2 regions of the Streptomyces sp. NPDC057939 genome follow, and region 1 is predicted to be linked to the other one. Evidence: riboswitches for the same ligand, from Rfam matches in the RefSeq annotation. Region 1 holds a riboswitch; the other holds the start of a gene.

Region 1 (4,309 bases):
GGACCGCGAGGTCCACGTCGTGGGTGGCCATCACCACCGTCGTCCCCGCCCGCCGCAGACCCGCCAGGACGTCCAGCAGCCGCTCCTGGCCGTCCGGGTCCAGGCCGGCCGTCGGCTCGTCCAGGATCAGCACGCGCGGGGCCATCGCGACCGCTCCCGCGATGGCGGCGCGCTTGCGCTGCCCATAGGAGAGCAGATGCGTGGGGCGGTCCCGCAGCGCGGTGATGTCGAGCGCGGCCAGCGCCGAGTCGACCCGCTCGCGGACCTCCGGCGCGGCCAGCCCCAGGTTCATCGGACCGAAGGACACGTCCTGCTCGACGGAGGCCGCGAACAGCTGGTCGTCGGGGTCCTGGACCACGAGCTGCACAGACGTGCGCAGCCGGGTCAGGCCGGTCCGGTCGTACGTCACCACCTCGCCGTCGAGGCGCAGCGCGCCCGAGCCGGGCCGCAGGCCCCCGCTGAGCAGCCGCATCAGGGTGGTCTTGCCGCTGCCGTTGCGGCCCAACAGGACCAGCGCGCGGCCCGGCGCGATGCCGAAGTCCACGCCGGACAGGACGGCGGGGCCGTCCTCGTAGGCGTAGCCCGCGCCGACCAGCTCCACCAACGGGGTCACGGATACAGCTCCTTCAGGACGAGGGTCAGGCCGACCAGGGAGGCCAGCAGGGCGGCGGACGCCGCCAGGAACCGCCGGGACAGGGCCGCCTCGGGGACGAGCACCCGCAGCGCGCCGTCGTAGCCGCGCCCGGCCAGCCCCTCCTGGAGCCGTCCGGCGCGGTCGAAGGCCCGGACGAACGCGGTCGCCGCGAGCCCGGCCAGCGAGCGCCACACCGCGGCCCGGTTCGTGTGCCCGAGGCGGGCCGCCTGGGCGCGGCGGACCTGGGCCATCGAGTCGAGCAGCAGGAACCCGATCCGGTACATGACGAGGGCCACGTCCACGACGGGGGCCGGTACGCCGGCCCGCACCAGCCGGGGCAGCACGTCCGACACCGGGGTGGTGAAGGCGAACAGCAGCACCCCGAGCGAGGCCGCCGAGGTGCGCAGGAGCAGCTCGGCGGCGTGCCGGGGCCCGTCGGGGGCGAGGGAGACGAAGCCGGCGGGCCCGCCCAGGGACACCAGCAGCGGCAGCGCACCCGTGCAGCAGAAGCCGAGCGGCACCCGGAAGGCCCGCCACAACTGCCGCCCGGCGACCCCGGCGGGGCCGAGCAGCACCACCAGGGTCGCCGCGGCGACCAGCGGCCCGCCGGGCCAGGGCGGCAGACACACGGCGGTGACCGTCAGCCCCAGCCCCAGCAGGGCCTTCTCCAGCGGATGGCGGCGGCGCCAGCGACTGCTGTGCGCCGCCACGTCGATCGGCAGCACCGCGCTAGCGCTCCGCGCCGGCCGCGGCCGCCGAACCGGTTCCGGCGCCCGTACCGCCCCCGTCGCCGGTCCCTGCCTCGGTGCCGGCCCCGTCGCCGCTCCCGGCGGCCGCGAGCGCCGCACCCTGGCGGCGCCCCTTGCGCACGCCGAAGTAGTACGCGAGCACGCCCGCGCCGAGCGCCGCCTGGAGGGCGAACAGGGCCGACTCGATCTCGCCCGAGGGGGGTTCGTACAGCGGGGAGAACCAGGGCTCGTAGTCCGGCTTCAGTTCGGTGATGGCCGCCTCCGCCTGCGCGTCGGCGCCCGCGAACGGCTCCTCCTTGCCGTCCCCGAGTCCCAGCGCGAGCGGGAGCACGGCCAGCGCCGCCACCATGAGCAGCAGCAGAGTGTTGATCTTCGCGTTCCTGGTCATCGGACCTCCGCCTCCTGCTTCGTCTTGCTGCCACCGGTCAGCCGGGCGACGCCCAGGCGCACCAGGTCGGACTTGCTGGACTGCATCAGCAGCCGCACCACGAGGACCGTCAGCAGGCCCTCGCTGACCGCGAGCGGGATCTGGGTGAGGGCGAAGATGCCCGCGAACTTCTCCAGGGCGCCGACGAAACCGCCGGACGGGTCCGGGAAGGCCATGGCGAGCTGGACGGAGGTCACGCAGTAGGTGACGAGGTCGGCGAAGAAGGCGCCGAAGAAGACGGTCACCATCAGCGGCACGTCGAACTTCTTCAGCAGCCGGTAGACCCCGTAGCCCGCCCAGGGGCCGGCGATGGCCATCGAGAAGACGTTGGCGCCGAGCGTGGTGAGACCGCCGTGCGCCAGCAGCAGGGCCTGGAACAGCAGGGTGATCGTGCCGAGGACCGCCATGATCGGCGGCCTGAAGAGGATGGCTCCCAGACCGGTGCCGGTGGGGTGCGAGCAACTACCCGTCACCGAAGGGATCTTCAGGGCGGAAAGGACGAATGTGAATGCTCCGGACGCCCCGAGCAGCAGGGTGCTCTCGGGGTTGGCCTTCACCTCGCGGGTGAGGGCGCGGACGCCGTGGACGACGAAGGGAGCGGATGCGGCGCCCCAGGCGACCGCGTGCAAAGGGGGCAGGAACCCCTCGGCTATATGCATGAGTAGAGAGACCTCTCCAGCACCTCGTGGATGGACGACGCGCCCCGGCCGGTCTCCTGGCTCACGGGTACTGATGCCCTGACTCCGCCTTCCCGGGGCCGTGCGGTCTCCCGCGCGGAACCCAGTGGCTTCCCGCAGGAATGGAGCCGGACTTCCCGATCACAGTGGCGAGGGCCGCACCGGTTTCCCACCGGTTTCCCGAACACCAAGGCCCGCTGACAGTAGTCGGCCGCGCCGACCGGTAACAACCCGGCCCCGCCGGCGGTGGTGACCCGTGCGGCTGCGGTCCGATGGCGGTCGGTGACGGGTGGGGTCGGTGTGGGGAGCGGGGCGGGGGCAGCCGCTCGGACCTCCCCGCCCCCGGGTACCGCCGAGCCGCCGTCGGGGGCGTGCGCCGTCGGGAACGGCAGGGGGCCCGGGGTGTGTGACACACCCCGGGCCCCCGACCGTTCGCCGTCCCGTCGGGTCAGCAGGTGTTGGGGTGCGATACGTCCACCACGACCCGCTCCGGGTTGTGCAGGACGGTGACGCCGTAGGCCGGCTTGGTGTCGAAGGCGGCGCCGAAGGTCACGTACCCCTCGTAGTCGCCGGTCATGGCGATGCCCTTGAGCTTGGGCAGGTAGATCTTCTGCAGCCGGGGGCCCCGGTAGACGTTCTGACCCGCGTCGTCGTGTCCGGCGGCGGGGTTCAGGCGGATCTCCAGGAAGTACTTCCCGGCCAGCGGCACGGGCTTGCCCGACCCGTCGTAGACCAGCTTGGAAACGGGACTGACGTTGACCGTCGGGACGTGGCCCTGGATGTCGATCACGATCCGGTCGAAGGTGCAGTGCCCGCCCCAGCGGGCGTTCACGACGAGCGGGGTCTGGGTCTTGGTGGTGGAAGCGGCGGCGGAGGCGGCGGTGGCCGGACCGGCGAGCGCGAGCCCGGCGGTGAGCAGCGCACCCGTGGCCAGGGCCACGATCCGCCGACGACGAGGACGAAGCAGGTGACGCATGACGTCCCCCCGATTCTTCAGAGACGGGGACAAGGGTGTCATCGGGTAGGACACCCGCCGGGCTCCTACGGTTGCACGGCTGCGCTGCCCCGTTTCCGGACCTCCGGGCCGGCCGGCGACCCCGGCTCCACCCGGCGGCCGGTCAGTGCGCCAGCAGGGCGCTGACCTCGGCGTCGAGGTCGTAGTGACGACGTTCCTGCCCGCGCGGGACCAGGGTGCTCATCCGGCGGCACAGCTCGCGGACGTCCTTGGCGCGGGCGGAGACCACGCAGTTCTGCAGCCCGTTGCTGAAGGCGAGGAAGACCCGCGGCTCCGAGCGCTGCCGGCGGGGCCACACCTGTATGTCGCCCTCGCCGGTGGCGGTGGCCTCCCCGTCGAGCAGGAGTTCCCGGGAGAACACCCAGCGCGCCAGGTGGACCCCCGCGCCGCGGAAGTCCACGGCGAGCTCGTACGGCCGGTCCGTGCGGTACACGAAGACCCCCTGGAGGGGGACGGACACGGGAGCCGCCTCCAGTCGCAGCGGCAGGACGCGGTGCTCGGTGACGGCGGTGGTCAACGGGTGAGCCTTCCTCTCGAACGGGGTCTTCCGGGGCCCTTCCGGCACGCTAGCCGACCCCCTCGGCCCGACCGGACGCCGAAGGTCCCGGGCCGGACGGGCCACCGGACCCCTCTTCGGGGACGGCGGGCAGCCGGACGCCGATCAGGGCGGAGACACCGGCGCCCAGGGCGCCGAGCAGGAGCAGGGCGGCGCCCGGGTTGACGTACGGGGGGACGGCGGCGTCGTGGCGGTGCGGATCGTCGGGGAGGTGGCACTCCAGCCCCAGCGGCACGAAGGTCGCCCGGTAC
Region 2 (4,309 bases), on a different contig from region 1:
CGGCAGCCAGCGGCGGCGCTGGGCGGCGTCCCCGTACCGGTCGATCATCCAGGCGACCATGTTGTGGATGGAGAGGTAGCCGGCGATCGACGGGCAGCCGGTCGCCAGGGTCTCGAAGACGAGGACCCCGTCGGAGCGGGTGAGGCCGGAGCCGCCTTGCTCCTCGCGGACGTAGACACCGCCGAGGCCGAGCGAGGCCGCCCGGCGGATGACGTCGACGGGGAAGTGCTTGGCCTGGTCCCAGGCGACGGCGTGGGGGGCCAACTGCTCCTGGGCGAAGTCGAGGGTGACCTCGGCGAGGGCGAGCTGGTCCTCGGTGAGGGTGGTCACGGCGCTCATCCCATCGTCGGGATGGTGAAGCTCGCGCTCTCCTTGGCCCCGGAGGGCCAGCGCGAGGTGACGGTCTTGGTCCGGGTGTAGAAGCGGATCGAGTCGGGCCCGTGCTGGTTCAGGTCGCCGAAGCCGGACCGCTTCCAGCCGCCGAAGGTGTGGTAGGCGACGGGTACGGGGATCGGGACGTTGACCCCGACCATGCCGGCGCCGACGCGGCGGGTGAAGTCGCGTGCGGTGTCGCCGTCACGGGTGAAGATCGCGACGCCGTTGCCGTAGGGGTGCTCGGTGGGCAGGCGCAGCGCCTCCTCGTAGTCGGCGGCCCGGACCACGGACAGCACCGGGCCGAAGATCTCCTCGCGGTAGATCCGCATCTGCGGGGTGACGCGGTCGAAGAGGGTGGCTCCGGCGAAGTAGCCGTCCTCGTGGCCGGGCAGGGTGAACCCGCGTCCGTCGACGACGAGTTCGGCGCCCTCGGTGGCTCCGATGCCGACGTAGCGGTTCACCCGGTCGAGCGCGTCCCGGCTGACCAGGGGCCCGAAGTCGGCCTCGGGGTCGTCGGAGCGGCCGACGCGCAGGGTGGAGATGCGCTCCGCCAGCTTGGCCACCAGGGCGTTCGCGGTCTCCTCTCCGACGGGGACGGCGACGGCGATGGCCATGCAGCGCTCGCCCGCCGAGCCGTAGCCGGCGCCGATCAGTGCCTCCACGGCCTGGTCGAGGTCCGCGTCGGGCATCACGATCATGTGGTTCTTGGCGCCGCCGAAGCACTGGGCGCGCTTGCCGTGGGCCGCGGCGGTGGCATAGATGTGCGCGGCGATCGGGGTGGATCCGACGAAGCCGAGGGCCTGGACGCGAGGGTCCTCCAGGAGGGTGTCGACGGTCTCCTTGCCGCCGTTGACCACGTTGAGGACGCCGGGCGGCAGTCCGGCCTCCAGGAACAGTTCGGCCAGCCGCAGCGGGACGGACGGGTCCCGCTCGGAGGGCTTCAGGATGAAGGAGTTTCCGCAGGCCAGGGCGGGGGCGGCCTGCCAAAGGGGGATCATCGCGGGGAAGTTGAAGGGGGTGATGCCCGCGACGACGCCCAGCGGGGAACGCAGCGAGTGCACGTCGATCCCGGTGCCCGCGTTGTCGGTGAACTCACCCTTCAGCAGGTGCGGCACGCCGGCGGCGAACTCGACCACTTCCAGGCCGCGTTGCAGGTCGCCGTGGGCGTCCGCGACGGTCTTGCCGTGCTCGGAGGACAGCAGTCGGGCCAGGGAGTCCCGCTCGCCCTCGACGAGTTGGAGGAAGCGCAGCATGACGCGGGCGCGGCGCTGCGGGTTCCACTGCCCCCATTCCAGCTGCGCCTCCTCCGCGTTGGCGATCGCCGCCTCGGTGTCGGCGCGTCCGGCCAGGGGGACCCTGGCCTGCACCGTGCCGGTGTTGGGGTCGTACACGTCGGCGAAGAGACCGGACGTGCCGGTCGTGTGCTTGCCGCCGATGAAGTGGGTGAGTTCGCGGACCATCGAAGCCTGCTCTCGTCAGGTGAGGATCCGAGGAAGGCGCGGCGCGGGAGCGGTACGGCACCGATCGGGGTGCGGACCGCGGGTCCGACCGCGGGACAGGGAAGGCCCGGGGGCCTTCGTCGAGTCACGAACGCGAGGACAGGGCCTCATGGTTCGGGGACTCCGCCGGATCACCTGGGCCGTGGTCACGTACCGGTGCCATGCGTGTCTGCTCCATCCTCGTGGACAACACGGATCACCCCGCGGCCGGTATCCTGACTCCCGGATCAACGCGTGCTCTCCGGCCTTCCCGACGGATGGATCCCGTCAGTGGCCTGACCTGCTGAAGAGCACACTTCCCAGTCACAGTGGCGGGACCGCGCCGGATTCACACCGGCTTCCCTGCACCGCGGGCTTGTCACGAACATATAGTTGGACGTCCTAGTAAGTCCACCCCCCACCCCCGGCGGGGCCGCGCGAAAACCCCGCCGCCCCGAAGGGGTCCCGTTGGTACGGTGCGCCGATGCCGACGACAAGGACGTTCCAGGTCACCTTCGACTGCGCGGAGCCCGAGCGGCTCGCCCGCTTCTGGTGCGAGGTGTTGGGGTACGTCGTACCGCCGCCCCCGGCGGGGTTCGCCACCTGGGACGATTTCAACGTCTCACAGCCGGCCGAGCAGCGGGATTCCCGGTTCGCCTGCCATGACCCCTCGGGCGTGGGTCCGGGGCTGTACTTCCGGCGCGTCCCCGAGGGAAAGGCCGCCAAGAACCGGCTGCACCTCGATGTGCGGGTCGGCACCGGGCTCGTCGGCGAGGAGCGACTCGCCGCTCTGGAGGCCGAGTGCGCACGGCTCGTCCCGCTCGGCGCGGTGCACGTGCGCACCCTGTACGACGGCAACGACGCGTGCATCCCGATGCTGGACATCGAGGGCAACGAGTTCTGCGTCGACTGAGCGGTCCGGGGCGCGGAGCGCGCCGGCCCGTCACGGCCCGGGTCGGGCCCCGGCTCACCGGTCCGGGTCGGCGACCCGGTACGGGACGAAGGTGCTGGAGTTCTCGTCGACGGCGAGCGGCCGCCCGAGCGGCGGGACGGCGCGCTGCGGGCAGTCGAGCCGCTCGCAGAGGCGACAGCCCATGCCGATGGGGGTGGCCGCGGCCGTGTTGTCCAGGTCGATCCCGTCGGAGTAGACCAGCCGGGAGGCGTGCCGGATCTCGCAGCCGAGACCGATGGCGAAGGTCTTGCCCGGCTCCCCCCAGCCTCCGCGGTGGCGGGTGACGGCGCGGGCGGTCCACAGGTACCGCCGACCGTCGGGCATGGCGGCCACCTGCACGTGGATCCGGCCGGGCGCGGCGAAGGCCTCGTAGACGTTCCACAGCGGGCAGGTACCGCCCGCACGGGAGAAGTGGAATCCGGTGGCGGACTGCCGCTTGGACATGTTCCCGGCCCGGTCGACGCGGACGAAGGAGAAGGGCACCCCGCGCAGCCTGGGGCGTTGCAGAGTACTGAGGCGGTGGCAGACGGTCTCGTAGCCGAGGCCGAAGTGGTCGGTGAGTCGCTCGATGTCGTAGCGGAACTCCTCGGCGGCCGTGTGGAAGGCCCGGTACGGAAGGATCAGGGCGGCGGCGAAGTAGTTCGCGATGCCGATCCGGGCCAGCGCGTGCGGCGTCGACCCCGCGGGGAAGTCCTCCGCCGCCAGCCGGTCCAGTTCGCCGCCGTACTCCAGGAACGCCAGTTGCGTGGCCATCCGGAAGGCCTGCTGGCCCGGTCGCAGCCGGGCGGACAGATGCAGTACCCGGCCCGAGTCGTCGTAGTGGTGCAGCCGCTCCGAGTCGGCGCTCACCCGGACCCCGTGGCGGTCCGCGAGCCGCGCCGAGAGGGCGCGGACGACCTCACCGGGCCGAATCCGGATGGTACGGGCCAGCTCCTCGGCCGCGAGGTCGGTGTCGTGGAGGTAGTTCTGGCGCCGGTAGAAGAACTCGCGGATCTCCTCGTGCGGCGAGCGCGGCGATCCGGCGCCCGGGTCCCCGTCCCGCCCGTCGGCGGAACCGGCCAGCCGCTCGGCCAGCAACTGGCCGCGGCGGCCCAGGTCGAGCAGCACCTGAGCGACGGCCGGCATCCGGGAGGCCAGCTCGGCCAGGTCCGAGGTGGATACCCTCGCCTCGGCCACCTCACCGGCCAGCGCCTCCCTCAGGTCCGCGACCAGCCGACTGGTGTCGCGTTCGGAGAAGAAGCCCGGATCGACGCCGAAGGCCTCGGTCAGCCGCAGGAGCACCGGCACGGTCAGCGGGCGGGAGTCGTGCTCCATCTGGTTGAGGTAGCTGGGCGAGATGGCCAGCACCCGGGCCAGTTCGGCCTGGGACATCCGCCGTTCCTCCCGCAGTCTCCGCAACCGCGTGCCCGCGTACGTCTTGCTCACCGCGCCTCCCTCGTTCCGTGCACCACCCTATGCGGGAGGCGATGACTCGGACCCTTCGCAAACTTGACAAACGGCGTCG

Evidence for each region. A riboswitch is a leader RNA that binds a small molecule or an ion and turns the genes downstream of it on or off. The one in region 1 is predicted to bind cobalamin.
Region 2: another riboswitch for cobalamin. It lies ahead of ACFVS6_RS30215 (CoA-acylating methylmalonate-semialdehyde dehydrogenase); the one in region 1 lies ahead of ACFVS6_RS26870 (energy-coupling factor ABC transporter permease).

The regions. Positions count from the first base shown of each region.
Region 1 is NZ_JBHVPG010000028.1:84,732-89,040, reverse strand. Features, by position in the region: gene ACFVS6_RS26885 (energy-coupling factor ABC transporter ATP-binding protein) at 1-613, opposite strand, end outside; gene cbiQ (cobalt ECF transporter T component CbiQ) at 610-1,359, opposite strand; gene ACFVS6_RS26875 (energy-coupling factor ABC transporter substrate-binding protein) at 1,364-1,771, opposite strand; gene ACFVS6_RS26870 (energy-coupling factor ABC transporter permease) at 1,768-2,469, opposite strand; cobalamin riboswitch at 2,498-2,694, opposite strand; gene ACFVS6_RS26865 (hypothetical protein) at 2,936-3,463, opposite strand; gene ACFVS6_RS26860 (SsgA family sporulation/cell division regulator) at 3,606-4,019, opposite strand; gene ACFVS6_RS26855 (hypothetical protein) at 4,069-4,309, opposite strand, start outside.
Region 2 is NZ_JBHVPG010000036.1:83,478-87,786, reverse strand. Features, by position in the region: gene ACFVS6_RS30220 (acyl-CoA dehydrogenase family protein) at 1-339, opposite strand, end outside; gene ACFVS6_RS30215 (CoA-acylating methylmalonate-semialdehyde dehydrogenase) at 336-1,835, opposite strand; cobalamin riboswitch at 2,062-2,241, opposite strand; gene ACFVS6_RS30210 (VOC family protein) at 2,338-2,766, shown strand; gene ACFVS6_RS30205 (short-chain fatty acyl-CoA regulator family protein) at 2,821-4,230, opposite strand.